Regions from separate parts of the Yersinia aldovae 670-83 genome, predicted to be linked through region 1. Evidence: predicted binding sites of a transcription regulator. Region 1 holds the regulator's gene; each other region holds the start of a gene.

Region 1 (10,956 bases):
CTAATGCATTCATCAGCACGTCTTTAATTTCGTTAGTATCCATAAGATTCAGTCTATTTTAAGAGGAGCATAGCCAGCCAAACATATTAGTGGAATACGGCTTGCTCCGAAACTAAAGAAAAGCCCCTGCGTCATAAATACTCACAGGGGCCTGAAAAACGTTATCTTTTAGATAAACGACGGCACAAATAACCGCTCACTTAACTCTCTAGAGGGCCGTTTCCACCGGGATGATGTGCTGGAGATTGTACAGCTCAATCAAGGTCGAAAGCCGATCACTGACACCGATGACAGTTAATGAGACACCTTGCCTGGCACGCAGTTCACGAAAATGCACCAGTAATGCCAAACCGGATGAATCGACGCGCTGTAATTGGCTGACATCGATATGCGTCTTATCCGCCAGCAACACCTCACGTTGCTGCCAAAGCGGGAGCAACGTTTCACGATCCAATTCACCTTGTAGTATCAAGGTCTCCTGCTGAGACAGCCAGCTTAGTTTGTCTGCCATAATTAGGGTTTATCTAAGGTAATAGGCTGTTTCGCAGCGCTCAACAACTGTAGCGTCAGGCCATCAATCCCTTGCTGACGCAGGATAGAGGCCCACTCATTTTGCTTGGTGCTGATCATGCTCACCCCTTCGGCTATCATGTCATAAGCCTGCCAGTGACCGGTCTGGCTGTTTTTACGCCACTGGAAATCGAGTCGAACCGGTGGGCGGCCATTCGGATCGAGAATAGTGACACGAATGGCAACGATATTGTCTTCACCCAACGGCCGGTCTGGGGCAACATCGTAAGTCTGGCCGTGGTACATCGCCAATGCCTGACCGTATGCCTGCTCCAGATATTGGCTGAAAGCATTAAAGTAGGCTTCGCGTTGGGCGGGCGTCGCGGCTTTATAGTAGCTGCCTAACACCAATGCACCGGCATACTTGATTTGAACAAATGGCAGCAGCTCTTCACGCACGATGGTACGCAAATAATCGGGATTTTGCTTAATCTGCGACTGCTCGTTCTTCAGTCGCGTAAAGGTTCTTTGCGCTGCTTCATCCATCATGCGGTATGGGTTGGTCTGATCGACCGCATTAGCCAAAGGTGCGACGACCAACAAGGCGACCATAAGTAAACGTTTAAACATTCAAATACCCTCTTAAGGATGTTGCGTTGCAGGTAAGCTGCCATTTTCAGCAGGTACGGGTGCCGCAGCCGTTGGAGCTGCCTCGCCAGTTGGTGTATCGGAATTGCCCCCCCCACTCTTGTACAGGAACTGACCAATAAGGTCTTCCAGAACCAGCGCAGATTTGGTGTCTTGAATTATGCCACCATCTTTCACGATACCGGTCCCCATTTCAGGATCTTCAAAACCCACACTCAATGCCAGAAATTGTTCGCCCAATAAACCCGAAGTGCGTACAGCCAGTGAGCTGGTGTCCGGGATATGGTTGTAACGTTGCTGAATATCCATCGCAACACGCGGCGTATAGTTTTTGGTATCCAGCGTAATTTCCGCCACCCGGCCTACGACCACGCCGCCAATTTTGACGGGTGAATTGGTTTTCAACCCGCCGATATTGTCAAAATTTGCATAAATGCGGTACGTCGGTTGATTGCCTACTGACTTGATATCCGCAACTTTCAGGCAGAGAAATACCACAGCCAGAATAGCTATCAGTATAAACACCCCTACCCAGACTTCACTTTTCTTCGTTTGCATCGACTCAATTCCCAAACATCAGTGCTGTCAGCACAAAATCTAATCCCAATACCGCCAGTGATGAATGCACCACGGTACGGGTCGTTGCCCGGCTAATCCCTTCAGACGTTGGGATCGCATCATAACCATTGAACAGCGCAATCCAGGTCACGGTAATCGCAAATACCAGACTCTTAATCAGGCAATTCAGTAAATCTGTCCGCCACTCGACGGCATTTTGCATCGCTGACCAGAAGAAACCCGCATCAATTCCCTTCCAATCAACACCGACCACTGAACCGCCCCAAATACCGACGGCCACAAAAATAGCGGTCAACAGTGGCATACTGATAAGCCCCGCCCAGAAGCGGGGTGCAACCACCCGCCGCAGGGGGTCGATAGCCATCATTTCCAGGCTGGAAATCTGCTCGGTAGCCTTCATCAAACCGATTTCCGCGGTCAGCGCGGAACCGGCGCGGCCGGCAAACAGCAGTGCGGTCACCACAGGCCCCAGTTCACGCAACAGCGATAAGGAGACCATCATGCCAAGACTGGCCTCAGCACTGTAGGTCGTGAGGATCAAAAAGCCCTGTAACCCCAAAACCATGCCGATAAACAGGCCAGAAACCACAATAATCAGTAACGATTGCACTCCAACGCTATACAGCTGTTTTACGAGCAATGGCCACTGTTTTCGCGGTTCGGGCCGCCCGATAAGGGCATTGAACAGCATTAAACCTGCGCGACCAAAGGATACGCAGACATTAATGCCTCTGCGCCCTAAAGACGCTAACGCCTGTACTAACATGAATACTCCATCAGCCTATACCTTTCGTATTTGAACCTGCACGCGTGCTAGCTTGCGGCCGTCCTGCAACGCCAATTACTTGGTGTAAAGCAGCTCAGTTTTATAATCCCCGGCTGGGAAACGGAAAGGTACCGGCCCATCGGCAATGCCATCAAGAAACTGGCGCACCCGCGTGTCACCATTCGTTTGTAACTGCTCAGGCGTCCCTTCGGCGATAACATGTTGATCAGCAACGATATAGGCATAATCAGCAATACTAAGCACCTCAGGCACATCATGGGAGACCACCACACAAGTGACTCCCAGCGCATGATTCAGCTCATCAATCAATTTTACCAGTACACCCATCGTAATCGGATCCTGCCCGACAAAAGGCTCATCAAACATAATCAGTTCAGGATCAAGAGCAATCGCCCGCGCCAATGCAGCACGCCGCGCCATACCACCGGAAAGCTCGGCTGGCATCAAGTTAGCAGCGCCGCGCAAACCGACAGCTTCCAGCTTCATCATGACGGTGCTGTGTAGCAACTCTTCCGGCAAATGACTGTGTTCGCGTAATGGGAAAGCCACATTCTCAAATACGGTTAAATCAGTAAACAGTGCCCCCGATTGAAACAACATGCTCATTTTCTTACGCACATCATACAAACGCTGACGCGAAAGCGCTGGAATATTATCACCATCGAACCAGATTTCACCGGTATCAGGTGTCAATTGTCCACCAATTAGGCGTAACAATGTGGTTTTACCAATCCCGGAAGGCCCCATAATCGCAGTCACCTTGCCGCGTGGAACCGTCATATTGATATCAGTGAATATAGGGCGCTCTCCACGGGTAAAACTCATCCCGCGAATTTCTATCAAATTCGACGCCAGTTGGTTCATTATTATTCGTCCCTTAAGGCCATTTATGACTCATTTTGACACCAATGCTACATCAAATAGCAGCAATGAGCGCAATTGGAAGTATTTTGGCAATTTATTGACGCTTTTTTGTCGCCAAAGTTGCCATAAGTTTTACTTTTCTGGTTCTCACAGTCAAAATTAGAGGGAAAGTAAAAAAAGTGTATTTTCAGTCATTGTTGCCTGACGGCTCACATGTACCAACAGCGAAAACTGCTACCAACGGATCAAGATTATATATCCAAAGTCATTGGCGTTGCAGGAAGGCGACAAGCGAACGATCCCCTGTAACTTCAAGGACACAGGGTATACCCAATAAAGGACTCTGCATGTTTCTTGCAATAACACTATTAATCATTGGATTGGTTTTATTAGTGTATGGCGCTGATCGATTAGTCTATAGCGCTGCGGTATTATCCCGTTCTTTCGGCATCCCCCCATTAATTATTGGGATGACTATCGTCGGTATCGGTACGTCACTGCCGGAGTTGATTGTTTCAGTGACAGCGGCCCTGAACGACCAAACCGATATGGCGGTGGGGAATGTGCTGGGGTCGAATATTACCAATCTGTTGCTGATTGTGGGGGGCGCGGCCCTTATCCGCCCGCTGACGGTACGCTCAGAGATCCTGCGGCGCGAACTGCCGTTGATGTTGGTCGTCACGGTATTGTGTGGTTTTCTGCTGGCTGATAATCATCTGAGCCGGGGAGATGGCGTTGTCTTGCTGCTGGCAGCGGCGATATTTATCATTTTAATACTAAAAATCGCGCGGCTGGCACACGCTCAGGGCAATGATATCCTGACCCGTGAGCAATTAGCTGAATTACCTCAGGATAGTAGCAATACCGTCGCATTATTGTGGCTGGTTCTGGCCTTCATTATTTTACCCCTGTCAGCCAAAATGATTATCGATAATGCCACAGTGATTGCCAGAGTCGCGGGAGTCAGTGAGTTGGTTATTGGCCTGACGGTCATCGCTATCGGCACCAGCCTGCCAGAATTGGCGACGTTTATCGCCGGGGCGCTGAAAGGGGAAGATGATATGGCTGTCGGCAATATCATCGGCTCAAATATTTTTAATATCGTGATTGTTCTCGGTGTACCCGCTCTGCTATCACCGGGAGAAATCAATCCCGAGGCTTTCCAGCGTGATTATTGGGTGATGCTCGGCGTCAGCGTGGTATTCACGCTATTGTGTCTGGGGCGCAAACATCGAATCAACCGTATGGCTGGCACTCTGTTATTATGTGGGTTTATCGCTTATCTTGCGGTGCTGTTTTTCGCTCCATTCAGTGCGGCATAACATAAACAATGCCGTATACAGGAACCAAATATGTCTACTTTTGATTTACAGCCGGATCTTGATTTACAGCGAGGAGTGAATTTCCAGCAGGCGGGTAAACAGGTATTACACATTGAGCGCGAAGGGTTGGCACAACTCGATCAATACATTAATGACGATTTCGCCAAAGCCTGTGAGACGATATTTAACTGTCATGGCAAAGTCGTGGTAATGGGGATGGGCAAATCTGGGCATATTGGTTGCAAAATTGCCGCCACTTTTGCCAGCACAGGCACGCCTGCATTCTTTGTTCATCCGGGCGAGGCCAGCCACGGTGACCTTGGCATGGTGACACGCCAGGATATTGTGTTAGCCATCTCCAATTCAGGGGAATCCAACGAAATTCTCGCGTTGATTCCGGTGCTTAAGCGCCAGAGAATCCCGCTTATCTGCATGAGCAATAACCCTGAAAGCACGATGGGTAAAGCCGCTGACATCCATTTGTGCATTAAAGTGCCACAAGAAGCCTGTCCGCTAGGTTTAGCCCCTACCACCAGCACCACCGCGACGCTGGTGATGGGCGATGCGCTGGCGGTCGCGTTGTTGCAAGCGCGTGGTTTCACTCAGGAAGATTTTGCCCTTTCTCACCCCGGCGGCGCGCTGGGCCGCAAATTGCTGTTACGGATCAGCGATATTATGCACACCGGTGCAGATATTCCTCACATCAGCCCTGATGCTTCATTACGAGATGCCCTACTGGAAATTACTCGGAAAAATCTGGGTTTAACCGTAATCTGTGACGATTTGATGATGATTAAAGGTATCTTTACCGACGGCGACTTGCGGCGAGTATTTGATATGGGAATTGATCTGAATAACGCGAAAATTGCGGATGTCATGACCGGCGGAGGTATCCGGGTGCGGCCAACCATGCTGGCGGTGGATGCTCTCAATCTGATGGAGTCACGCCATATTACCGCATTGTTAGTGGCCGATGGCGATCAATTGCTGGGTGTGGTGCATATGCACGACATGCTGAGAGCCGGTGTAGTTTAATAAAAGGTAAATTATGAGCACCCCTTATCTGGACACATGCTATGGGCCAGTCGCAAGCAGCGTGATGCAGCGCGCGGCGAAAATTCGCCTGCTGATTTGTGATGTTGATGGCGTGATGTCCGATGGCCTGATTTATATGGGTAATCAGGGCGAAGAGCTGAAAGCATTCAACGTACGTGATGGCTATGGCATCCGCTGCCTGATAACCTCAGGTATTGAAGTGGCGATTATTACTGGTCGCCAGGCCAAATTATTGGAAGACCGCGCTAACACATTGGGCATTACCCACCTTTATCAAGGGCAATCTGATAAGCTGATCGCCTATAATGAATTATTAGCGGCATTACGATGTGAGCCTGAACAAGTGGCTTATATTGGTGATGACCTGATCGATTGGCCGGTAATGGCCCGTGTTGGGTTATCGGTCGCCGTAGCTGATGCTCACCCATTGCTGCTGCCAAAAGCGCACTACGTCACACAGATTAATGGCGGGCGCGGTGCGGTACGTGAAGTCTGTGATTTAATATTATTGGCTCAAGATAAGCTTGACGGTGCCAAAGGATTGTCGATATGAGTACAACAAGACGCTGGATAACAATATTTCTGGCACTGGTTGCTTTGGCACTAATTGGCTGGAATATGTCCGGTTTTAATCAGCAGAGCATCCCAAAAGTGACGGATGACACTGAGCCGTCTTCGCAGAGCCAACATACTGTGACCGTGGTTTTTAATCCAGTCGGGCAATTAAATTACAAATTGGTGGCGGAAGACGTTCAGAACTTCAGTGTTCAGGAATTAACCTGGTTTACCAAACCGGTTATGACTCTGTTTGGTGATAATGCGGTTGCGACCTGGACTGTGCGGGCTGATCGCGCCAAGTTGACCGATGATAAAATGCTCTATTTGTATGGTCATGTTGAAGTTGATAGCCTGACCCCGGACGCACAGTTACAAAAAATTAAAACCGATAACGCCCAGGTTAATTTGATCACTCAGGATGTATCCTCAGACGATGAAGTTACCCTCTTTGGTGTTGGATTTACATCTAACGGCATGAAAATGCGTGGGAACTTGCGGGATAAAACCGCCGAGCTGATTGAAAAGGTTAAAACCTCTTATGAAATCCAAAAATAAAATTCGTCATCTTTTGCTTGCCAGCTCACTTTTGGCCGCAAGCCTGCCTGCTCTGGCGTTAACCGGCGATACCGATCAACCGGTTAACGTTGACTCAGTCAAACAAGCGTTAGATATGGCGGCGAATACCGTCACCTTCACCGACAACGTGATTATCAGGCAAGGTACCATTGAGATTAAGGCTGATAAAGTGGTTGTTACCCGCCCTGGCGGTGATCAGAGCAAAATGGTCATCGAAGGCTATGGTAATCCAGTGACTTTCTACCAGATGCAGGACAGCGGTAAGCCGGTCAAGGGGCACGGGCAGAAATTGCGTTACGAAGTCGCTAATGATTTTGTCGTCTTGACCGGTAATGCCTACCTGGAGCAACTTGATAGTAATATCAAAGGCGACCGCATCACTTATCTGGTGAAAAAACAGCAGATGGAAGCCTTCAGTGATAAAGGCAATCGCGTGACAACGGTACTGTTACCGTCCCAATTACAAGACAAAGGGCCAGCAGCGTCAGGCCAAAAGAAGAGTAAGTAATCATTTATGGCAACATTAATCGCAGAAAAGCTGGCTAAGGCGTACAAAGGCCGTAAAGTAGTCGAAGACGTCAGCCTGAACGTGAAGTCCGGTGAGATTGTGGGCCTGCTTGGGCCGAACGGCGCGGGTAAAACCACCACTTTTTATATGGTCGTCGGCATTGTCCAGCGTGACGCCGGGCGTATTGTGATTGATGACGAAGATATCAGCCTGTTGCCTCTGCATGAACGTGCACGCCGTGGTATTGGCTATTTGCCACAAGAGGCTTCTATCTTTCGTCGCCTGAGTGTTTTTAACAATCTGATGGCGGTGCTGGAAATCCGTAAAGACCTGTCAACTGAACAGCGTCAGGAACGGGCTGATGAATTAATGGAAGAGTTCCATATTACTCATTTACGTGACAGCCTGGGCCAATCACTCTCCGGTGGTGAACGTCGCAGGGTTGAAATCGCCCGCGCACTGGCTGCAAATCCTAAATTCATTCTACTGGATGAGCCGTTTGCTGGGGTTGACCCGATTTCTGTTATCGATATCAAGAAAATTATTGAACATCTGCGCGACAGTGGCCTTGGCGTTCTGATTACCGACCATAACGTGCGTGAAACGCTGGACGTTTGTGAGCGGGCTTATATTGTAAGCCAGGGGCACTTAATCGCTCACGGTACACCACAGGAAATTTTGGCTGACGAACAAGTTAAGCGTGTTTATCTCGGTGAAGAGTTCCGCCTCTAACCGCACGATTAACTGGGTAAGACGCTTGTCATCCATAAAGGAAAATTAATACCGCATTATGAAGCAAGGTTTGCAACTCAAGTTCAGCCAACAACTGGCGATGACTCCGCAGCTTCAACAGGCCATTCGCTTGTTGCAACTTTCTACGCTTGAACTCCAGCAGGAGATTCAATTAGCGTTGGAGAGTAACCCCCTGCTTGAGCAAACTGATCTTCACGAAGAGATTGATGCCAAAGAAGTCGTAGACAGTGAATCGCTTGATACCCGCGAGGCGCTGGAACAAAAAGATATGCCGGAAGAGTTGCCGCTTGATGCCACCTGGGATGAAATTTACACCGCAGGAACGCCATCAGGTATGGGCAATGATTACAGCGAGGACGAATTACCGGTCTATCAGGGGGAAACTACCCAAACGCTGCAAGATTATCTGATGTGGCAAGTGGATTTGACGCCGTTCTCTGATACCGATGCCGCCATCGCAACCTCTATCGTCGATGCCGTGGATGAGACGGGCTATCTCACCGTCCCGCTGGAAGACATCTTAGAAAGCATGGGCGATGAAAATGTCGCACTAGATGAAGTCGAAGCGGTACTCAAGCGAATCCAACACTTTGATCCCATTGGTGTTGCCGCCAGAAATCTGCGTGAATGCCTGCTGGTACAGTTATCGCAATATGCCAAAGACACCCCCTATCTGGCTGAAGCACGCCTGGTCATTAGCGAATATCTGGATTTGCTAGGCAACCATGATTTCCGCACGATGATCCGTTTAAGTCGGCTAAAAGAAGATACACTGAAAGAAGCGATCGCCTTGATCCAGTCGTTGGACCCGCGTCCTGGCCAATCTATCAATACCGGGGAGTCTGAATATGTCATCCCCGATGTGCTGGTACACAAAGACAAAGGCCAGTGGGTGGTCGAACTGAATGCCGATAGCATTCCCCGTCTGAAGATTAATCAACAGTATGCGGCGATGGGCAGCAGTACGCGCAATGATAGCGACGGGCAGTTTATCCGTAGCAATCTACAAGAAGCGAAATGGCTGATAAAAAGCCTTGAAAGCCGTAATGAAACGCTACTCAAAGTGGCGCGTTGCATTGTTGAGCAACAGGTCGCATTCTTTGAAAATGGGGCAGAATTTATGAAACCTATGGTGCTGGCTGATATTGCCCAAGCCGTAGATATGCATGAATCGACGATCTCCCGCGTGACCACGCAGAAATTCCTGCACAGTCCTCGGGGGATTTTCGAGCTGAAATATTTCTTCTCCAGTCACGTCAATACCGATAGCGGGGGCGAAGCCTCTTCCACTGCTATTCGTGCACTGGTGAAAAAATTGGTTGCGGCAGAAAACCCAGCCAAACCACTGAGTGACAGCAAGCTCACCACACTGTTATGTGAACAAGGCATTATGGTGGCGCGGCGCACTGTTGCGAAGTACCGAGAGTCGTTATCCATCCCGCCGTCAAATCAGCGTAAACAGTTGGTTTGACCTGAACTGAGAAGGAAGACACTATGCAGCTCAACATTACCGGTCATCATGTAGAAATAACCGAAGCATTACGCGAGTTTGTTACCACAAAATTTGCCAAACTTGAGCAATATTTTGATCGCATTAACCAGGTGTATGTGGTTTTAAGTGTCGAAAAAGTAAAACAAATTGCAGAAGCAACGGTGCATGTGAATGGAGGCGAGTTGCACGCTAGCTCGGACCAAGAAGATATGTATGCCGCAATTGATATTTTGGTTGATAAACTGGCCCGCCAGTTGAACAAACATAAAGATAAATTGAAACAGCATTAAGAATCTTTGCGGCTATTATTCACCAACCAAGGTTTACACTCGCTACTTAGCCTGAACCGGTAGTAGGAAATATCTCCACCACCGGTTTCAGGTGTAAAACAGCGTTTAAGTGAAAGATGAGATGATCAACGATCCAGCATTGCAATTAAGCTCGGTATTAAATATCGAGTGCACCAAAAGCGCCGTACATTGCACCAGTAAAAAACGGGCTTTGGAAATTATCAGCGAGTTAGCGGCCAGGCAGCTAAACCTACCATCACAGGTCGTTTTCGATGCGGTACTAACACGCGAACGCATGGGCAGTACCGGTATTGGTAACGGTATCGCGATACCTCACGGCAAGTTGGAAGAAGATACACTGCGTGCAGTGGGTGTATTTATCCGTCTGGAACAACCAATAGCCTTCGATGCTATTGATAACCAACCGGTTGATCTATTATTTGCCTTGTTGGTTCCGGCAGATCAATGTAAAACTCATTTACACACTTTGTCTTTAGTGGCCAAGAGATTAGCTGATAAAACAGTGTGTCGGCGTTTACGTGCAGCGCAAAGTGATGAAGAGCTTTATCAGATAATGACAGAAGTGCCGTCAGAAACAGCGTAACTTGGCAAATAGCGTCTGTTTTGTTCGCTATGTCCGGCTCTTATAGCCAGAATGCAGGTTCCTAATTGTGGCGATAAACGCCAATGAGATACCAAGGGGAGTCACTCACATGGTGCTGATGATTGTCAGCGGCCGTTCCGGTTCAGGGAAGTCTGTTGCTTTGCGTGCCTTGGAAGATATGGGCTTTTATTGTGTCGATAACTTGCCCGTGGTTCTGCTGCCACAATTGGCGAATACACTTGCCGGGAGGAATATCTCGGCCGCGGTGAGCATAGACGTGCGCAATATGCCGGAATCTCCTGAGGTATTTGAACTCGCGATGACTCAACTGCCGGACAGCTTCTCACCACAGTTGCTATTTTTGGATGCTGACCGTAATACCCTGATTCGCCGCTACAGTGATACTCGT
Region 2 (10,956 bases), 450 kb from region 1:
GGATGTGGAAGCCGGTAAGTGGCTGGACGGCAAAAAGGAGCGGCCAACGGGCCAAACCAGCAATAAGTCGTTTGTTGCTGCGGAATCTGCCCCTGCGGTGGAAGTGACAGCGGTGTTATCACAAGAGAACTACCACACTATTTTGGATGAAAAGTCCTTAATGGAGTGGATTGAGCGGCTTAAAAAAGCAGAGGTTTTCGCTTTTGATACTGAAACTGACGGTCTTGACACCCTCAGCAGCAATTTGATTGGTATGTCATTTGCTGTTGCACCAGGTGAGGCGGCTTATTTGCCATTGGCTCATGATTATCTGGATGCGCCAGCACAAGTTGATAGAGACTGGGTTTTAGCCACCTTAAAACCTCTGTTGGAAAATGAGAAAGCCTTAAAAGTCGGGCAGAACCTCAAGTTTGATCAAAGTATGTTGGCACGTTATGGCATTGAGCTGCGCGGTATCGCTTTCGATACCATGTTGGAGTCTTATGTTTTAGACAGTGTTGCTGGCCGCCATGATATGGACAGCCTTGCTGAACGTTACCTCAACCATAAAACCATTACTTTTGAAGAGATCGCCGGTAAAGGCAAAAACCAGCTAACCTTCAATCAGATAGCCTTAGAACAAGCTGGCCCGTATGCCGCAGAAGACGCGGACGTTACGCTTCAATTGCATCTGGTATTGTGGCCGAAATTACAGCAGAGTGAAGGGCTGAAGCGGGTATTTCAGGAAATCGAAATGCCGCTGTTACCAATATTGTCGCGTATCGAGCGAACTGGTGTATTGATTGACCAGAATATATTGGCTGCACATTCAAAAGAGCTGACTATCCGCCTGGATGAGTTAGAAAAGCAAGCTCATGAATTGGCTGAAGAGCCATTCAATCTCGCCTCGCCAAAGCAGTTACAGGTCATTTTGTATGAAAAACAAAAACTGCCTATTTTGAAAAAAACCCCAGGTGGTGCGGCTTCAACCAACGAAGAAGTGCTGGCTGAGCTGGCGCTGGATTACCCTTTACCGAAAGTGATTCTTGAATATCGCGGTTTGGCTAAACTGAAAAGTACCTATACCGACAAGCTACCGCTGATGATTAACCCGGTTTCAGGGCGAGTCCATACCTCGTATCATCAGGCAGTTACTGCTACCGGGCGTTTATCTTCCCGAGATCCTAACCTGCAAAATATTCCTGTACGTAATGAAGAAGGGCGTCGTATTCGTCAGGCTTTTATTGCGCCCAAAGGTTATCGCATTATGGCGGCTGACTATTCGCAGATTGAACTGCGTATCATGGCGCACCTGTCGCAGGATAAAGGGTTATTGGCGGCATTTGCCGCTGGCAAGGATATCCACCGCGCAACTGCGGCTGAAGTCTTCGGGATGCCGTTAGAGAGTGTGACCAACGAACAGCGTCGCAGTGCTAAAGCGATTAACTTTGGCCTAATTTATGGCATGAGTGCATTTGGTTTGGCGCGGCAGTTGAATATCCCGCGTGGCGAAGCACAGCGCTATATGGATCTCTACTTTGAACGCTATCCGGGGGTGCTGGAATATATGGAGCGCACGCGCAAGCAAGCTGCTGAGCAGGGTTATGTCACCACCCTGGATGGTCGCCGCCTCTATCTGCCTGATATTCACTCACGAAATGCTAACCGCCGCAAAGCCGCTGAGCGCGAAGCGATAAATGCCCCGATGCAAGGGACGGCTGCTGATATTATCAAGCGAGCGATGATTGCAGTCGATGCCTGGTTACAACAGGAACCGGAGCCGTTGGTGCGGGTTATCATGCAGGTACACGATGAACTGGTATTTGAAGTTCATGAAAGTGTGGTGGAAAGCGCTGAACAGAAAATCCGTGATTTGATGGAGCAGAGTATGCAATTGGCGGTGCCATTGAAGGTAGATGTTGGCGTTGGTACCAACTGGGATCAAGCTCACTAGTTGTATGGGTAAGTGGTGATTATTAAAGCATTTTATGTAATTAAGCTACATTTTGACGCGATATTGGTGGGAAGGTGGGCGCTGAATCGTGACAAGTAGTGTAACTATACAACAAAAAATTCTTTTGCCCTGCGAAAAAATGATGTAAAGTTACAGACGTAGGGTACAGAGGTAAGATGTTCTATCTTTCAAACCTTTTACTTCACGTAATCGGATTTGGCTATATATTAGCCGCCCCAGTCATTTATTGACTGGGGCGTTTTTTATTGGGCTTTTGCGGGCAAGATATGCGTGAGACAGCCCTTGCGGGCTGCTGATTACAATGAACTACTCGCCTTCGTCGTCATGCTCATCAGCCATGACTTCCGGTGGGATCTCGCTAAACCAGGTATCCAGTTTTTCTCGCAATTTATCGACACCAATCTTTTTCGGTGATGAGAATGCTTCCACCTGAATATCGCCCATAAAGGGAATAATGGCTTCTCGCACCATGTTCAATTGTGCCTTGCGGGCACCAGAGGCCAGCTTATCGGCTTTGGTCAGTAAGAGAAGAACCGGCGTGCCAACAGCGACCGCCCAGGTAATCATCTGCTGGTCTAAATCTTTCAGCGGATGGCGAATATCCATCAACACAACCAGACCTTTCAGGCAGTTACGCTTTTGCAGATACTCACCCAAGGCACGCTGCCACTTGAGTTTCATCTCTTCCGGAACTTCGGCATAACCGTATCCTGGTAAGTCGACCAGACGGATACCATCAACCACTTCAAATAAGTTGATCAGCTGAGTACGGCCAGGTGTCTTACTGGTTCTGGCCAGACCTTTCTGGTTAGTTAACGTATTGAGTGCGCTAGATTTACCGGCGTTTGAACGGCCAGCGAATGCCACCTCAATACCTTCATCGCGTGGCAAATGACGGATGTCCGGAGCACTGATGACGAAGTGGGTCATGTGATAGTTATAGTTTCTGATAGTCAAAATTTGTCGTCTCCGTGAGAGATAGCTTACATCCGGCGATTATAACTGCATCAGGGTCAAAAAAGGGGGTTTATCTTTTCGCGAATTTTTGATGGCTTTTCTACGTCAAATTACAGTTTTGTGAGTTGGCGGTCATTGTAGAGCAAAGGAATGTCCTATTATTGAATAATTGTTAAGGAAAGCTTTATATAATTTAGTTGTTATTATTAACCCTTATTGTTGTTTTTTGTTTTATTTTTTAAATAAAAACAACATGATATGCAGGTTGCTATCAGTGCGGGATGTGCTGGCAAGGAGCGCTATCACTTAGGATGAGGGGCTTATGCTTAAGAAGCGTGATGGATTACGATGAGTCAGGGACAACGGTCGGAGTGCTGTGCGAATCGCCTTCAGGGTAGGAGGGATGGCAAGGATGACGTATTGCAGGAGGGAGAAACCAGGATGTTACGTAAGTGCAGGGAGTGCGCTGTAAGGATATCCTTCCGCAGAAGGTGCGAAAAAAGGCGACAGGTTAATCTGCCGCCTTTTTTCTTTCTCTTCTTTCTGCTAGATTCCGGCCCAATCCTATACTCAAAAAATTTCAAGATGCAGAACGGCGGCAAGCGAGAGAAAAATCCTGCCAGGAGCAGAGATTTGAACGCTGCTTGTGGCGACCTCGTAGAGGTATCGCCAACACATCTGCAACTTGAAAGATGACAGGTATATACTAAATCCGATCCCACACTCATTTACCCATTTAAGAGCACAGGTTATGAAGCAGCCAAACAAAGCACCACACGCCAATATTGCGGCCCCGAAGAAAGGTACCGCGACACCAAAGCGTATTAAAAAGACCCGTGTAGAGCTTGATATTGAAGCCCGTGAGCGTAAACGTCAGAAGAAACACAGTGGTAATCGCTCAGGTGCCAGAACTAACGTCGATGAGAGTAATAAGAAGGGCCAGAACCAGACTCAAGAAAAAGATCCACGTATTGGTAGTAAAGTGCCTGTACCACTGGTGGTTGAGAGTAAGGTTAAAGCTAAGCCAACCCCTAAGCCGGTAGCTAAAGTTGAAGCCAAGCCACGTCTGACACCGGAAGAAGAGTTGTCCAAGCTAGAAAACGATGAGCGTCTGGATGCATTGCTGGATAAGCTTGATAATGACGAAGTCTTGAGCAAAGAAGATCAGGCGTATGTTGATTCGACATTGGATCGTATTGATACCCTGATGGAGAAATTGGGTATTGAGTTGGGCGACGATGAAGACGACGAAAAGCCAGAAGAGAAACAGGAAGATATCTTACAGTTACTGAAACGCGGTAATCCAAAAGACGCATTCTAAGTTATGGATTGGGTGATCCCGATAATAGCCTTACTACTTACATGTTATCTAGTGTGGTTATTGGGTAAACTATGGCGGCTGTCGCAACGGAAATCACGGTTGCGCGGTGCTACTGCGGCCAGACAACGAAAACTTCTGCCCTTTCACCGGCCGGGTAGGCGAAAAAATCGGAAGGAATGAGTATGTCTGAGCACGCTATGTCTGAAAACGCGATAGTTTGGGATCTGTCCCTGATTCAAAAGTATAATTATTCAGGGCCGCGTTACACTTCGTATCCAACAGCCCTTGAATTTAGTGAAAATTACAACGAAACCGCTTTTCAGCAGGCGGTGAAGCGCTACCCGCAGCGGCCATTGTCGCTGTATGTGCATATCCCGTTTTGCCATAAGCTTTGCTACTTCTGTGGCTGTAATAAGCTGGTGACGCGTCAGCAACATAAAGCAGATGAATATCTGGCGGTTCTGGAAAAAGAGATCCGTCAGCGTGCGGCATTATTTGTCGGGCGTCAGGTCAGCCAGATGCACTGGGGTGGCGGTACGCCCACCTATCTGAATAAAACACAAATTACTCATTTGATGAATCTGCTGCGTGAGAACTTTGATTTTCTGCCCGGTGCGGAGCAGTCAATTGAGGTCGATCCGCGTGAAATTGAGCTGGATGTGCTGGATCATCTACGTGCTGAAGGGTTTAACCGCCTGAGCATGGGAGTGCAGGATTTCAATAAAGAGGTCCAGCGCTTGGTGAATCGCGAGCAGGATGAAGACTTTATCTTCGCCTTAATTGCGCGCGCCAAAGCCCTTGGCTTTAATTCAACTAATATTGATTTGATTTATGGGTTGCCAAAGCAGACGCCAGAGAGCTTTGCTTTTACCCTAAAGCGGGTAGCCGAGTTAAATCCTGATCGCCTGAGCGTGTTTAATTACGCCCATTTGCCAAGTTTGTTTGCCGCTCAACGTAAAATTAAAGATGCGGATCTGCCGAGCGCCGAACAGCGGCTGGATATTTTGCAGCACACCATCAGCTTCTTAACCGAATCCGGCTATCAGTTTATCGGGATGGATCACTTCGCTCGGCCAGATGATGAGCTAGCTGTTGCCCAGCGGGAAGGGAAATTACACCGTAATTTCCAAGGCTATACCACGCAGGGCGAGAGCGATCTGCTCGGTTTAGGTGTTTCTGCTATCAGTATGTTGGGTGACAGTTACGCGCAGAATGAAAAAGATCTGAAAACCTACTATACCTGCGTGGAACAACGTGGCAATGCGTTGTGGCGTGGCCTGGCGATGACCGAAGATGATTGCCTGCGCCGTGACGTGATTAAAACGCTGATTTGTAATTTCCAAATCAGTTATCAGCCGGTTGAACAGCAGTATGGCATTCGTTTCGCAGACTATTTTGTTGAAGATTTTGCGCTGTTAGCGCCATTCGAACAAGACGGGCTGGTGGTGCGGGATGATAAGGGCATTCGGGTGACACCGCGTGGGCGCTTACTCATTCGTAATATTTGTATGTGTTTTGATATCTATTTACGTAAGCAGGCGCGTAAGCAGCAATTTTCCCGCGTGATCTGATAATGCTCCCCTCAGTGGTGATAATTGCCGTGAGGGGAATTCTAATGTCAGAATTACTCCATTCCCAACTCTTTTAGCTTTCGTGTCAACGTGTTCCGGCCCCAACCTAACAAGCGCGCAGCTTCCTGCTTATGGCCCTGAGTATGGCGTAATGCGGTGGTTAGCAGCGTGCGCTCCATCTCTGGCTGGGCTTCAGACAACAAATCCTGGTGACCCGACCGTAATGCGTGATCCGCCCATTGTGCCAACAGTGTGGCCCAACTGTCTGGTGTGCGTTGGCCAGCAACCTCTGGGGCACTGGTTTCAAACAGTTCGGAAGGCAGATCCTGCACCAGCACTTCCTGACCGGCGGCCATCACGGTTAGCCAGCGGCAGGTATTTTCCAACTGGCGCACGTTACCCTGCCAGGGCAGGCGGGTGAGTGCGACTTCAGTGTCAGGATGCAGGATTTTGGCCTCCACCCCCAGCTCTTTGGCGGCCACTTGCAAGAAGTAACGCGCCAGACGCGGAATATCTTCACGGCGTTCACGCAGTGGCGGCAAATGCACCCGAATCACATTCAGACGATGGAATAAATCCTCGCGGAATTTCCCCTCCTGAACCCGAAGCTCCAGATTCTGGTGGGTAGCGGCAATGATGCGCACATCCACCTTGACTGGCGCATAACCGCCAACCCGATAAAACTGCCCATCAGCCAGTACACGCAACAGCCGGGTTTGTACATCTAGCGGCATATCGCCGATTTCATCCAAAAACAGTGTGCCGCCGTCAGCTTGTTCAAAGCGGCCCTGACGCACCTGATTGGCACCGGTAAACGCCCCTTTTTCATGGCCGAACAGCTCAGATTCAATCAAATCTTTTGGAATCGCCGCCATATTCAGCGCGATAAACGGCGCTTTGGTTCGCGGGCTATGGCGATGTAAGGCATGTGCGACCAACTCTTTACCCGTGCCTGATTCGCCGTTAATCAGCACGCTGATAGAGGAGCGCGACAAGCGGCCAATGATGCGGAATACATCCTGCATTGCCGGTGCTTCGCCGATGATATCCGCAGTTGGGCCGCTGGCCGGTTGTGTGCGTGCCGGTTGCTGTTGTTCCTGATAATGACTGATAGCCCGCTCAACCAGCGCGACCGCTTCGTCAATATCAAAAGGTTTAGGCAGATAATCAAACGCCCCTTGTTGATAGGCGCTGACCGCAGCATCCAAATCAGAATGGGCGGTCATTATGATGACCGGGAGCATCGGATGGCGCTGTTTGATCTGCTTGAGCAGGGCTAATCCATCCATGCCAGGCATACGAATATCGGATAACAATACATCCGGCGTTTGCGTCGCCAGTGCATCCAACACCTGATTACCACTGTCGAATGTTGTACAGTTCAGGCCCGCTCCAGTCAGTGCGCGTTCAAGCACCCAGCGGATGGAGCTATCGTCATCGACGATCCAGACTATCCCTCGTTGCATAGAAACCTCACTGGCGAATAGGCAGGTAGACCGAGAATTCGGTGTGTCCTGGCCAACTGTTAAATTCAATTTTACCCGAATGCTGATCGATAAGACTGCGGGCAATCGACAGGCCAAGGCCGGTGCCACCTTCGCGACCACTGACCATCGGATAGAACACGGTATCTTGTAATTGCGTCGGTACACCAGGGCCGTTATCTTCAATATCGATGCGGGCGCTCAAACGGTAGCGCAGACCGTGCAGTGTTATCTGAAAAGCAGTACGGGTACGCAGTGTAATGGTGCCGCCAGCGTCACCCAGAGCCTGTAATGCATTGCGGGTGATATTGAGCAGCACTTGTTCAATTTGGTCGGGGTCGTGCGCCAGCTCTGGTAGGCTGGGGTCGTAATCACGGATTAATATCACGTTATCTGGTTTTTCCAGCGAGACTAACTGACAAACCCGCTCCGCCACCTGATGAATACTTTGCGTAACATGCTGGCCGGGGCGCTGTGGCCCTAACAGGCGATCAACCAGATTCCGCAGGCGATCGGCTTGCTCGATGATCACTTTGGTATATTCCAGCAATGCCGGATCAGGCAGTGCTTTTGACAATAATTGTGCCGCACCACGCAGGCCGCCAAGCGGGTTTTTAATCTCATGAGCCAGCCCTCGCACCAAGTCACGCGCGGCAACTTGCTGAGCATGTTGCAACTGCTCTTGGCTTAATCGGCGTTGATTATCCATCGGTGCCATTTCCATCAGCACAAACCCCTCCGGCAGTGACTGCGCCGTCAGAGAGAGAATATGTGCGCGACCATCAACGACTAATGTCACTTCATTATCGGTAAAACCTTGCCCCGCAATCAGGCTTTCCCGCATTAAGTCGATATTGAGGGAAAAATAACCTAATAAATCGGGCAGTGGTGTACCAAAAAGTTTACGGGAACTTTGCGCCAGAAGTTGCTGCGCAGCGGGATTGGCATAATGTATAGCCAAATCATCATCTAATAGAAGAATACTATTGATGAGAGAATTAAGTATCTGCCCAGCATCGGGCAGCGTGCCTGTTGCCATTACGCAGACTCCTGCACATGTTTGGTGCAATTATACCCTTTTTACTTGAATTATTTAGGGCACATACTTGTGGGCATATCCTAATCGGTTCAGTTGTAACTGAGCCAGAGGAATGATGACGAAAACGAAATATGGGGAAAAAAGCCCATCCGGAGATGGGCCAAAAGTTTCCACGGCAACAACCCGTCATCTTTCAAGTTGTAGGTGTGTTGGCTGCTTTTACTCACCCTGCGGGTCAGCGCTTACCGCCTTCCTACACCTTGAAATCTATTGGGTAAAATACAATTAAACGCTGTAGTACAGTTCGAACTCAACTGGGTGCGGAGTCATACGAACGCGGTCCATCTCTTCTTTACGCAGTTCGATATAAGCATCGATAGCGTCGTCGGTGAACACGCCACCACGGGTCAGGAACTCGCGATCTTCGTTCAACGCAGCCATTGCTTCGTCCAGTGAACCTGCAACTTTTGGAATTTCAGCTTCTTCTTCCGGTGGCAAGTCATACAGGTTTTTGTCCATCGCATCACCTGGGTGAATCTTGTTGATGATGCCATCAAGGCCAGCCATCAGCAGTGCGGCGAAGCACAGGTATGGGTTAGCCGCAGGGTCTGGGAAGCGCGCTTCAATACGACGCGCTTTCGGGCTGGAAACCACAGGGATACGGATAGAAGCGGAACGGTTACGGGCAGAATAAGCCAGCATGACCGGTGCTTCATAACCTGGGACCAAACGCTTGTAGGAGTTGGTGGTTGGGTTGGCTAAGGCATTGATTGCTTTAGCATGTTTGATGATGCCACCGATGTAGAACAGTGCCATTTCAGACAGGCCAGCGTATTTATCGCCGGCGAACAAGTTAGTGCCATTTTTGGACAAAGACATATGGCAGTGCATACCTGAACCGTTATCGCCAAACATCGGTTTTGGCATGAAAGTCGCCGTTTTACCGAATGCGTGTGCCACGTTGTGCACTACATATTTGTAAATCTGAATTTCATCGGCTTTTTTGGTCATGGTATTGAAGCGAGTAGCCACTTCGTTCTGACCGGCGGTTGCCACTTCGTGGTGATGCGCTTCGACGACCAGGCCCATTTCTTCCATGGTCAGACACATGGTAGAACGCAAGTCCTGTGAAGAATCGACCGGAGGAACCGGGAAGTAGCCGCCTTTCACTGCGGGACGGTGGCCTTTATTGCCGCCTTCGTATTTGGTGCTGGAGTTCCATGCGCCTTCGATATCATCGATAGAGACGTGGGAGCCACGGATGCTGCTACCAAAACGAACATCGTCAAACAGGAAGAATTCTGGTTCTGGCCCGAACAGCACGGTATCTGCGATACCGGATGATTTCAGGAAGTCTTCGGCGCGCTTGGAGATAGAACGCGGGTCGCGGTCATAACCCTGCATGGTGCCTGGCTCCAGAATATCACAACGGATAATCAGGGTCGCATCTTCGAAGAACGGGTCCATAACCGTGGTGCTGGCGTCTGGCATCAGTACCATGTCGGACTCGTTAATGCCTTTCCAGCCACCAATCGAGGAGCCATCAAACATTTTGCCTTCTTCAAAGAAGTCAGCGTTGACCTGATGAGCAGGAATAGTGATGTGCTGTTCTTTCCCTTTGGTATCGGTAAAGCGCAAATCAACAAATTTCACTTCATGCTCGTTCAGCATCGTCAAAACATGTTCAGCGGACATACTTATATCTCCTGGATTTGTCATAGTCGTCGTGGAACGATTATCGTTAGGGTGTTCGGTTATCTTTTTATTCAAGCTAACGCTCATGCTGATTTTTCATGGGCGTTATTCATGCTAAAATACATTGCGAAATCTATGCCAACTTTTCAAACCCCCCATTTATGCCATATCATGGGGGTCTGCTGATATTCAGTATGCACCAGGATAGTTATATTGCACTATTTTGGTGCTTCATTTGCGCCGTTGGGCACTGTATTGGTGCAAAAGTGGGCCAAGAGGCTGTTTTTGCACCGTGAAAGGGATCACAAACACACCGCCGTCAGGTTGTTTATAAGAGAAGTTTGTGATCTTGTTTAGTCCCTCGCTTAATACGTGTACAATAGCGCGCTATTTCTAAATGCCTGAGGCAAAAAAGCTGTGATCGAGAATCTGCGTAACATCGCCATTATTGCGCACGTTGACCATGGGAAAACTACCCTGGTCGATAAGTTGCTACAACAATCTGGTACGTTCGGTGAACGTGCTGAAGCAACTGAACGTGTAATGGACTCCAACGATTTGGAGAAAGAGCGTGGGATAACCATCCTCGCGAAAAATACCGCCATTAACTGGAAAGACTACCGCATCAACATCGTGGATACCCCAGGACACGCCGATTTCGGTGGTGAGGTTGAGCGTGTAATGTCTATGGTTGACTCTGTGCTGCTGGTCGTCGACGCAATGGATGGCCCGATGCCGCAGACCCGTTTCGTGACCAAGAAAGCCTTTGCTCATGGTCTGAAACCTATCGTGGTTATCAACAAAGTTGACCGTCCGGGCGCGCGTCCTGATTGGGTTGTGGATCAGGTGTTTGACCTGTTCGTAAACCTGGATGCAACCGACGAACAACTGGACTTCCCTATCATTTACGCATCTGCATTGATGGGTATTGCGGG
Region 3 (10,956 bases), 680 kb from region 1:
GCTCGTATTGTTAGCGTGCAGCCATGCGCAGCTAACACTGTTTTGAGCCGTTGGGCAACCACTTCAAGTTCCATTGGTGGTTGATAGGTCAATATCAGATGAGCTGGAAGTGGTTGATCTTCATCCGCTGTAAATTGAGGAATAGGCCAACCGGGTAGCATTTCATGACTCGGTGTGACCACGCCGTGGCTTATTGATAGCTCTTCTAATATGCCAGAAGTTTGCATTAACATCAGTAACCTGGCTGCTTGTTGTGGTGAGATTTTACTGAGGTGATGATTAATAGCCAGATAGCAAAAACCGAGGCTCATGCTGCGCTGAACGGGGCGAGCTTGGGGGAAATCCTCTTCCTGACCGATAGTAATGCGCACCGGATGTTGGCAACTGCTGTCAGTCGGGTGTATCGCCGCTTTGGGCGTTATCCAGTATTCGATAATTTCCAGATAAGGGTGCTGCAAATGGTAAAACTCGTGTTGCTCCAGCCGCACCAGGCGTTTATCAAATGTGGCCAGCTTAAATGGGCCAGCCCCCAGTGATGGTGAGTCAGGATGAAACAATCGGCATGGCAAATCTGCCAGACGGTGTGCCAGCCAATAATCAGGTTGGGCAAGCGTAAATTGCAGACACAGTGCATGGGGCAGGGTGATAGCCAAAACATTGGTAAAGCTGGGTTGGCTGCGTGGGTTTGCCTGTAAGAGTATCAGTGTTTGCAGTAACTGTTTGCCGTGGATGGGGTCACCATTGTGCCAACGTAATTGGCTACGTAAGAAGAATTGCCAGGTTAGACCATCTTCGCTGACCTGCCAATGATGTGCGAGATCGGGTTTGGGCTGTGGGTCACCGGTATTAAACCGGGTCAGGCCAGCATACAAGGTATAAATTAGGTGCTGCTCCGCCCGGCCCGCCACCATCATTGGATTTAAGGGTTCCAGTTCGCGATAATAAGGAATTCGCAGAATTGGGCTGTCAGCTTGCCATTGCCCGCCCATATGCGGGTTAAGCAAGGCTTGTAGGCGTTCTGGCTCCAGTTTTGCCAATTCGAGTGCGGCTTGATGATCACCTCGTTCAAGGAATAGTTTTAGGTAAGTTGCGCGCAATAGATCAGGGGTTTTCAGGCATTGCAACTGTGCGCGTTTGCCCCGGCCAACCTGCGAATGCCAACTTAACCACTCATTAGCCTGTAGCTGCTGAATTAGGGTGCGGGTATGTCGTTCGCTGCAAAAAAGTAAGCCGGCGAGTTCACTGACAGTCGTGGCAGCAGGGTGATCACCGAATTTCTGATATAAACGCTGATATTGGGTTAGCCGGTGAATAATGCGCATAATTAAGAATCTACCCATTAGGACTATTTTATTTGCCATTTTGAACTCGGTAGTGCACAGAATCCGCATGTACTGCGAGTACGCTACGGTTCTTCCGCGCTATCTATGTTCAAGCTGCCTGTCACAATGACACCTACTGAGATAGGCTCTAAATCAGGAATAGTTTAAATTATTTGTTCACTATTAGTTCCGTAAATACTACGTCATAATTTTATCCATGCTACTAATTTCACATTCTTCGAGGTTTTAAATGTATCGCCTGGCCGCTTTTGATATGGACGGAACCTTGTTGATGCGTGATCATAATATTGGTGGTGCCACATTGAGCGCGCTCCATCAACTTGTGGATAGCGGAGTGATACTCACTTTTGCAACAGGCCGTCATTATATTGATATGAAAGGGATTTTATCTCATTCTTCCCTGAGCGGTTATCTGATTACTGGCAATGGTACTCGGGTTTGTGACGCGCAGGGTGAAGCGCTGTATGGCATGGATTTAGCGGCGGAGCTGGTGGCGTTTGTGTTGCGTACTCCTTGGAAGACCACGGCTACTCTCCATATATTCCGTGACGAGGGGTGGTTTACCGATTGTAATGATCCGTCGCTACTGGCAGCCCATAAAACCAGTGGTTTTCATTTCCATCTCACCGCACTGGATACATTACCGCTGACCGGAAACCACAAAATTTGTTTCATTGCACCCCATCAGGAATTGGTGGCGCTCAAGGAACAGTTGGAGCAGCAGATGGGCAATGAGGCCGATTTCTGTTTCTCGGCCATCGATTGTTTGGAAGTCTTGCCGCGTGGATGTAACAAAGGAGCGGCTTTAGAACGGTTGAGCCATCACCTCGGTTTAACGCTGGCAGACTGCATGGCATTTGGTGATGCGATGAATGACAAAGAGATGCTGTCGCGCGTTGGGCATGGGGTGGTGATGGGGAATGCATTACCTCAATTGAAACAAGAGTTACCTCATTTACAGGTTATTGGTCGCTGCGAGCAACAAGGCGTCGCCCACTATTTGCAACATTGGCTAAGTTCACCACACCTCACCTATTCCCCCGAATTCTGAGGTTATATGCCCTTGGTTCTTGATATTGAACTTTGGGGATAGCTATTAGCCAGCCGGATAACCATCCGGTTTTTTTCTTCAGAAAGGCGGTTTTCCCCATTATCGATTAATACGGGAAAACCGCTTTTTATCATGGGATTATAGGTTAGCTAATTCATTGCTGAATGGGGTCAAGTCACCAATATTGTTGCTGACCCATTCAGTGTTGTAATAAGTATCCAGATAACGTTCGCCACTGTCACACAGTAAGGTCACGATGGCACCGGTTTTACCTTGCTCACGCATCTGCTTGGCTAACTGCAAGGCTCCCCAGACGTTAGTGCCAGTTGAAGCCCCAACTTTGCGCCCCAGGATACCTTCCAGCCAATGAATCGTTGCCACACTGGCGGCATCAGGCACACGCAACATGCTGTCGATCACTTCCGGAATAAACGAAGGTTCAGCCCGTGGACGGCCAATCCCTTCAATGCGGCTACCACAACTGCCGGTTACCGTGCGATCACGATTGCAAAAACAGTCATAAAATACCGAATTTTCCGGATCAACTACCACCAGTTGCGTATCATGCCCTTGGTAGCGAATGTAGCGGCCCAATGTGGCTGAGGTACCGCCAGTGCCAGCACTCATCACGATATAGTCGGGGACCGTGAACGGTTCTCGCGCCATTTGGCGGAAGATGCTATCGGCAATATTATTATTGCCGCGCCAGTCGGTAGCACGTTCGGCATAAGTGAACTGATCCATGTAATGGCCGTTTAGGTCATGTGCCAATTGTTCTGAGGCGGCATAAATCTGCCCGGCGCTCTCAACAAAATGGCAGCGGCCACCGTAGAAGGTGATCTGTTCAACTTTGCGCCGTGCCGTGCAGCTTGGCATAACAGCAATGAAGGGTAAGCCTATCAACCGGGCAAAGTAGGCTTCAGATACCGCAGTGCTGCCGGATGAAGCCTCAATGATGGTTGTCCCTTCGGTTATCCACCCATTACATAAGCCATATAAAAACAGTGAGCGTGCCAGACGGTGTTTCAAACTGCCCGTCGGGTGGGTGCTTTCATCTTTTAAATAAAGATAGATGCCGGGAAACGCCGGTAAATTTAAGCGGATCAGGTGAGTATCAGCGGAGCGTTGAAAATCAGCTTCTATTTCACTGATAGCATTTTTTACCCAAGTATTGGTCATATTATGGCCTGCGATGTCGGGAGTTAACTAATGATGACTAGAGTAACGGTTAGCAAAGAAAAAAACGTTGCCATTTTTACTTCTTTATCGCCAAATGGTAGAAATTTATTCTATCGGTGATCGATATGTTAGATAAAACAGACCGCAAGTTACTCCGTATGCTGCAAGAAGACTGCACGCAATCACTGCAAGTACTGGCTGAAGCCGTTAATCTGACCTCGACGCCTTGCTGGAAACGCTTGAAACGCCTGGAGGATGAGGGATTTATTCGCGGGCGGGTGGCGTTACTGGATAGCGAAAAGTTAGGATTAGGATTGACGGCATTTGTACTGATCAAGACGCAGCAGCATAATAGTGGCTGGTATCAGGAGTTTGTTGAATTTACTAAGCAAATGCCTGAGGTGTTAGCATTTTACCGTATGGCAGGTGAATTTGATTATCTTATGCAGGTCGAAGTTGCTGATATGAAAAGTTACGATAGTTTTTACAAACGTATGGTGAACGGCGTACCGGGGCTGATTGATGTGACATCGAGTTTTGCGATGGAGAAGATTAAATACACCACGGTACTACCTGTCCCCGAGTGAATACTGTTTTAGCAAGGGTATTCTCGTTTAGCGGGAAGAACATCCCTCTAATTTGTTGTTAGACCAGGAATAAAACCGAGTGAGACTGTTTGCACAATTAGGCTGGTATTTCCGCCGAGAATGGCGTCGCTATGTAGGTGCGGTGCTGTTGCTGATTATTATTGCAGTTCTGCAATTATTGCCACCTAAGCTGGTAGGGGTAATTGTGGATGGCATTAGCGCTAAACAGATGTCCGCCGATAGGTTACTGGTGTGGATTGGTGTCATGCTAGTGACTGCGGTGGTGGTTTATCTGCTGCGTTATGTCTGGCGAGTGCTCTTATTCGGTGCGTCTTATCAATTGGCCGTGGAGTTACGGGCTAATTTCTATCGCCAACTTAGTCGGCAGGCTCCTGGCTTCTATCAGCGTCATCGCACTGGTGATTTGATGGCCCGAGCGACCAACGATGTCGACCGCGTGGTTTTTGCCGCAGGCGAGGGGGTGCTAACGTTGGTTGATTCACTGGTGATGGGCTGCGCGGTATTGATTGTGATGAGTACCCAAATTAGCTGGCAATTAACCCTGCTATCACTGTTACCGATGCCTGTGATGGCGGTGGTGATCAAATATTACGGCGACCAACTGCATCAACGTTTCAAATCAGCCCAAGGCGCTTTCTCAATGCTCAATAATCAGGCGCAAGAAAGCCTCACCAGTATCCGCATGATTAAGGCCTTTGGGCTGGAAGAGAGTCAGTCGCAGCAGTTTGCGCAGGTGGCATCAGAGGCCGGTGCCAGAAATATGTATGTGGCACGTATTGATGCCCGTTTTGATCCGACTATTTATATTGCTATCGGTGTTGCCAATTTATTAGCCATTGGCGGCGGTAGTTGGATGGTGGTTAACCACAGTATTACCTTGGGGCAATTAACCAGTTTTGTGATGTATCTGGGGCTGATGATCTGGCCGATGCTGGCATTGGCCTGGATGTTTAATATCGTGGAACGCGGGAGTGCCGCCTATAGTCGCATTCGCAGTTTGCTCGAAGAAGCGCCGGTGGTTAAAGACGGTGATATCGAATTATCTGACGGGCGCGGCACATTAACGGTAAATATTCGCCATTTTCATTATCCTGCCACTGAACAACCGGCATTACATGATGTGGCGCTGAAATTGGTTCCAGGCCAAATGCTGGGGCTGTGCGGGCCAACTGGTTCAGGTAAAAGTACCTTATTGGCACTGATTCAGCGGCAATTTGATGTAGATGATGGTGCCATTTGTTATCAAGGGCATCCGCTGGCGGATCTGCGTTTAAATGATTGGCGTGGCCGTTTATCGGTGGTCAGTCAGACCCCTTTCCTGTTCTCCGATACTGTTGCTGGTAATATTGCTTTGGGTAAACCTGACGCCACACCAGCGCAGATTGAGCGGGCCGCTCGTTTAGCCAGTGTGCATGAGGATATTTTGCGTCTGCCCCAAGGTTATGACACCGAGGTTGGTGAGCGTGGCGTGATGCTCTCTGGTGGGCAGAAACAGCGTATTTCTATTGCCAGAGCACTGCTGTTAGAGACCGAAATCCTCATTCTTGATGATGCTCTTTCCGCCGTTGATGGCCAGACCGAATATCAAATTCTGAAAAACCTGCGTGAGTGGGGAGAGTATCGCACGGTGATTATCAGCGCGCATCGTCTCTCCGCGTTGACCGAGGCCAGCGAAATTCTGGTGATGCAGCATGGCACGGTGGTGCAGCGCGGAGCACATAACTTATTGGTCAATCAATCCGGTTGGTACCGGGAGATGTACCGTTATCAGCAATTAGAGGCCGCACTGGACGAGGGTGAGCCAGAGGTGCCAGCAGATGAGTAAGGTTCAGCAACTTTGGCCGACACTAAAACGCCTGCTTTCCTATGGTTCCGCATACCGTAAGCCGTTGGGGTTGGCGGTATTGATGTTGTGGATAGCGGCGGCCGCAGAAGTCAGTGGCCCGCTGCTTATCAGCTATTTCATTGACCATGTGGTGGCAAAAGGCACTCTTCCGCTAGGGTTGGTTAGTGGTTTGGCATTCGCTTATCTGTTGCTGCAACTGTTGGCGGCAGCATTGCACTATTTTCAAGCATTGTTGTTTAATCGCGCGGCCGTTGGTGTGGTGCAACGCCTGCGAATTGAAGTGATGGATGCCGCTTTGCGTCAACCACTCAGCGCGTTTGATACTCAACCGGTAGGGCAATTGATTTCCCGTGTAACCAACGATACCGAAGTTATCAAAGATTTGTATGTCATGGTGGTGTCGACGGTATTGAAAAGTGCGGCATTAATTGGTGCGATGCTGGTGGCGATGTTCAGTTTGGATTGGCGCATGGCGCTGATTTCTATTTGTATCTTCCCGGCAGTGCTGGTGGTTATGGCGATTTATCAGCGCTACAGTACGCCGATCGTGCGCCGTGTAAGGGCTTATCTGGCTGATATTAACGACGGTTTTAATGAAGTCATCAATGGGATGAGCGTCATTCAGCAATTCCGCCAACAGGCCCGATTTGGCGAACGGATGGCATCAGCCAGTCGCGCCCACTACGTTGCGCGTATGCAGACACTGCGGCTGGAGGGCTTTTTATTACGCCCATTATTAAGCCTATTTTCAGCACTGGTGTTATGTGGTTTATTGCTGTTATTTGGCTTCAGCTCGGAAGGTTCGGTTGGGGTTGGTGTCCTGTATGCCTTCATTAATTACCTTGGCCGCCTGAATGAACCATTAATTGAATTGACTTCACAGCAATCAGTCTTGCAGCAAGCCGTGGTTGCGGGCGAACGCATTTTTGACCTGATGGATCGCGCTCAACAGGGTTATGGCACCGATGATCGCCCTCTGACCAGTGGCCGTATTCAGGTTAATAATGTCAGTTTTGCGTATCGTAGCGACAAGATGGTGCTGCAAAACATCTCTCTTGATGTGCCCTCACGCGGTTTTATCGCGTTGGTGGGGCATACCGGCAGTGGCAAGAGTACGTTAGCTAACCTGCTGATGGGTTATTATCCGGTCGTGCATGGTGAGATATTGCTCGATGGGCGGTCGTTGTCGGGGTTATCTCACCAAACTCTGCGTCATGGGGTGGCTATGGTGCAGCAGGACCCAGTGGTATTGGCTGACTCGTTTTTTGCCAATGTGACGCTGGGGCGTGATATCAGTGAGCAGCAAGTGTGGGATGCACTTGAAACGGTGCAATTGGCACCGTTAGTTCGCGCCTTACCTGACGGTTTGCACAGTTTGCTGGGTGAGCAAGGCAATACGTTGTCTGTGGGGCAAAAGCAGTTGCTGGCGATGGCGCGGGTGTTGGTGCAGACGCCGCAAATCCTGATCCTCGACGAAGCAACCGCTAATATTGACTCTGGCACCGAGCAGGCGATACAGCGAGCGTTGCAGTTGATTCGCCAAAATACCACGCTGGTGGTCATCGCCCATCGCCTTTCAACCATTGTCGATGCTGATACTATTTTGGTGTTGCATCGCGGTGTCGCGGTTGAACAAGGTAAGCATCAGGCATTGCTGGCTGCTCATGGGCGCTATTATCAGATGTACCAATTGCAGTTAGTCAGTGAAGACTTGGCCGCAATTGATCAAGTTGAAAGCGCGGTGGGTTAACAAAATTCCGTTGGGGCTGAAGGTCATGGCCCCATCTTTCCCATAACCCTACGGCTACGATGCTATCGCTCTATTAATGCACATCTATGATGACTGGAGCACCCTAATCAGGCAGAGCAATTGTGCAGCGAAGGGCGCACGCACTTTTGTGACGCATATCGCACTCTTTTGGTGCGCAAAAACTGCTCACTGCCATCGCTAATCTCATATCTCCTCTGAATCAGTCCGTTTGACCTGCCTGTATCTGCCATTTCGACGCTAAATCATGGTCTGCTCAATTTGTGGCATAGCCTTTGCTTTATTTGTTTTGTGGCAGGCATGTGTTGGTGGCGGAGATAAATTCGACTTAACTCGAGAAGGGGAAAATATGAAGCTGGTTACCGTGGTGATAAAACCATTCAAACTCGAGGATGTGCGTGAAGCCTTATCCTCTGTGGGTATTCAGGGGCTGACCGTAACCGAAGTCAAAGGATTTGGTCGTCAGAAAGGACATGCAGAACTCTATCGGGGAGCGGAATACAGCGTCAATTTCTTACCTAAAGTAAAAATTGATGTCGCGATTGCCGACGACCAATTGGATGAAGTGATTGATGTGATCAGTAAGGCGGCCTACACCGGCAAGATTGGTGATGGCAAAATTTTCGTTGCTGAATTGCAACGTGTTATTCGCATCCGTACTGGCGAAACAGACGAATCAGCACTGTAATTTGTAGGCTCAAATTGAGTGAATAGGGATGGGTTGATGATGAAAAAACTTTTATCCATGTTGGGCCTGAGTACGGTAGCGATGCTGCCTTCTTTGGCAATGGCCGCAGCCCCGGCTGTGGCTGATAAAGCAGATAATGCTTTTATGATGATCTGTACCGCTTTAGTTTTGTTTATGACTGTCCCCGGTATTGCCCTGTTCTACGGTGGCCTACTGCGCTCTAAAAACGTGTTGTCGATGATGACGCAGGTGATGGTGAGTTTTGCGCTGGTGTGCGTTCTGTGGATTCTCTACGGTTACAGCCTGGCATTTAGTGCCGGTAACGCTTTCTTCGGTGGTTTTGATATGGCAATGCTGAAAGGTATTGGCCTGACCAGCTTGAGTGGCACCTTCTATCAATATATCCATGTGGTATTTCAGGCGTCATTTGCCTGTATCACGGTGGCATTGGTGGTGGGATCATTCGCTGAACGTATTCGTTTCTCTGCGGTATTAATCTTTGCGGCGCTGTGGTTCACCTTCTCCTATCTGCCAATGGCGCATATGGTGTGGGGCGGCGGTTTCCTGGCAATGGATGGTGCGCTGGACTTTGCTGGCGGCACCGTTGTACACATTAATGCGGCGATTGCGGGCTTGGTCGGCGCTTATTTACTGGGCAAACGCGCCGGTTTCGGCAAAGAAGCATTCAAACCGCATAACTTACCGATGGTGTTTACCGGCACTGCCATTTTGTATATTGGCTGGTTTGGTTTCAATGCCGGTTCAGCCAGTGCAGCCAACGAAATTGCGGCACTTGCCTTCCTAAATACCGTGGTCGCCACTGCCGGGGCTATTTTGTCCTGGGTATTTGCCGAATGGATTTTACGCGGCAAGCCTTCATTGTTGGGCGCATGTTCAGGATGTATCGCAGGTTTGGTTGCGATCACTCCCGCGGCAGGTACGGTGGGTGTCGGGGGCGCACTGATTATCGGCTTGGTCGGGGGTGTTGCTGGTCTGTGGGGCGTGGTTCTGCTAAAGAAATGGCTGCGTGTAGATGATACCTGTGATGTGTTTGGTATCCACGGCGTTTGTGGGATTATCGGCTGTATCTTAACCGGCGTTTTCACCTCTGCTTCATTGGGCGGTACAGGTTATGCTGCGGGTGTCACGATGGGTCATCAGGTCGGTGTCCAGTTATTCAGCGTCGGTGTATGTCTGGTTTGGTCTGGTGTTGTTGCCTTCGTTGCCTTCAAAATCGCTGATTTGGTTGTGGGCCTGAGGGTGCCAGAAGAACAAGAACGCGAAGGGTTGGATGTTAATAGCCACGGCGAAAATGCTTATAATCAGTAAGTTATAAATGTCAGGAAATAAATAATAAGAAAGTAAAAGGGGCGATGAAGAGATCGCCCCTTATCTATTTGGCCGGTATCAACGATGTAATCGGATAACCCCTTCCTGCACTGTCGAGGCCACCAATACACCTTTACGGTTGTATATCTGCCCGCGAACAAAGCCGCGTGCGCCAGAGGCTGAGGTGCTTTCTACCGCATAAAGCAGCCAATCATCCAAACGGAATGGCCGGTGGAACCACATAGAATGGTCAATGGTGGCAATTTGCACGCCTGGCTCAAGGAAACCGATGCCGTGAGGTTGCAAGGCGGTAGGCAGGAAATTGAAATCTGAGGCATACCCCAGTAAATATTGATGAACCGATAAATCATTTGGCATGGTGCCGTTAGCACGGAACCAGACAGCGCGATGCGGTTCGGCCACTTCGCCTTGCAGCGGGTTGTGGAACTTTACCGGGCGCATTTCAATGGGCTGATGGCCAATAAATTTTTCCCGCACTTTTTCAGGAATTAAATGAGCAAACTTATGGGCAATGTCAGTTTCAGACATCAAACCTTGAGGTGGCGGCACATTCGGCATGGTGTTTTGGTGTTCGAAACCGGCTTCCTGGCTTTGGAATGAGGCCGTCATATAGAAGATGGGCTTGCCATTTTGAATCGCGCTGACCCGACGGGCGCTAAAACTGGTGCCATCGCGCAGGGTTTCTACATCATAGATTATGGGTTTGCTGCTGTCGCCGGGGCGCAAAAAATAGCTGTGGAAAGAGTGGGCATCGCGTTCTGCGGGCACCGTCTGCTTGGCTGCATAAATAGCCTGACCCACCACTTGGCCACCAAAGACCTGACGCAAGCCCAAGTCTTCACTTTGGCCACGGAATATCCCTTCCTCAATCTTTTCCAGAGAGAGTAGTTCGAGCAGTTTTTGTAATGGCTGGCTCATGTTGTGGCCTCTGATAATTGAGTTCATACACAGTGTGCTGAATCTGCTGGTCAGTCGTCAATATATTGCGGTGAAAGCCAAATTTGTTGCTGATTTTCTGATAAGGAATCGTCTGATAAATAGCTTAATCGGGTATGAACTGATAATAAATAGCACTTTGTGCTATAATTAGCTTGCTAGGTGGTTGAAGCCACTTATTAAACGC

The links. Region 1 encodes sigma-54, which starts transcription at its own class of promoters, with help from an activator protein. Its sites were predicted from a motif close to GTTGGCACANNTTTCGCTNT; they were not measured.
Positions count from the first base shown of each region.
Region 2: the regulator sigma-54 is predicted to act here: its motif matches at 10,145-10,164, upstream of glnA (glutamate--ammonia ligase).
Region 3: the regulator sigma-54 is predicted to act here: its motif matches at 8,058-8,077, upstream of glnK (P-II family nitrogen regulator).

Region 1 covers NZ_CP009781.1:2,194,082-2,205,037, forward strand. The annotation lists gene ibaG (BolA family iron metabolism protein IbaG) at 1-43, opposite strand, end outside; gene mlaB (lipid asymmetry maintenance protein MlaB) at 209-511, opposite strand; gene mlaC (phospholipid-binding protein MlaC) at 514-1,140, opposite strand; gene mlaD (outer membrane lipid asymmetry maintenance protein MlaD) at 1,153-1,716, opposite strand; gene mlaE (lipid asymmetry maintenance ABC transporter permease subunit MlaE) at 1,721-2,503, opposite strand; gene mlaF (phospholipid ABC transporter ATP-binding protein MlaF) at 2,579-3,388, opposite strand; gene AT01_RS10015 (calcium/sodium antiporter) at 3,736-4,710, shown strand; gene kdsD (arabinose-5-phosphate isomerase KdsD) at 4,741-5,745, shown strand; gene kdsC (3-deoxy-manno-octulosonate-8-phosphatase KdsC) at 5,759-6,319, shown strand; gene lptC (LPS export ABC transporter periplasmic protein LptC) at 6,316-6,879, shown strand; gene lptA (lipopolysaccharide ABC transporter substrate-binding protein LptA) at 6,863-7,408, shown strand; gene lptB (LPS export ABC transporter ATP-binding protein) at 7,415-8,140, shown strand; gene rpoN (RNA polymerase factor sigma-54) at 8,199-9,632, shown strand; gene hpf (ribosome hibernation promoting factor) at 9,656-9,943, shown strand; gene ptsN (PTS IIA-like nitrogen regulatory protein PtsN) at 10,065-10,547, shown strand; gene rapZ (RNase adapter RapZ) at 10,657-10,956, shown strand, end outside.
Region 2 covers NZ_CP009781.1:2,647,096-2,658,051, reverse strand. The annotation lists gene polA (DNA polymerase I) at 1-1,933, shown strand, start outside; gene yihA (ribosome biogenesis GTP-binding protein YihA/YsxC) at 2,261-2,911, opposite strand; gene yihI (Der GTPase-activating protein YihI) at 3,663-4,232, shown strand; gene hemN (oxygen-independent coproporphyrinogen III oxidase) at 4,430-5,803, shown strand; gene glnG (nitrogen regulation protein NR(I)) at 5,857-7,269, opposite strand; gene glnL (nitrogen regulation protein NR(II)) at 7,277-8,326, opposite strand; gene glnA (glutamate--ammonia ligase) at 8,612-10,021, opposite strand; gene typA (ribosome-dependent GTPase TypA) at 10,439-10,956, shown strand, end outside.
Region 3 covers NZ_CP009781.1:1,516,998-1,527,953, reverse strand. The annotation lists gene AT01_RS07125 (SgrR family transcriptional regulator) at 1-1,322, opposite strand, end outside; gene cof (HMP-PP phosphatase) at 1,573-2,394, shown strand; gene AT01_RS07115 (PLP-dependent cysteine synthase family protein) at 2,533-3,573, opposite strand; gene AT01_RS07110 (Lrp/AsnC family transcriptional regulator) at 3,699-4,160, shown strand; gene AT01_RS07105 (SmdA family multidrug ABC transporter permease/ATP-binding protein) at 4,240-6,006, shown strand; gene AT01_RS07100 (SmdB family multidrug efflux ABC transporter permease/ATP-binding protein) at 5,999-7,777, shown strand; gene glnK (P-II family nitrogen regulator) at 8,145-8,483, shown strand; gene amtB (ammonium transporter AmtB) at 8,523-9,812, shown strand; gene tesB (acyl-CoA thioesterase II) at 9,891-10,751, opposite strand.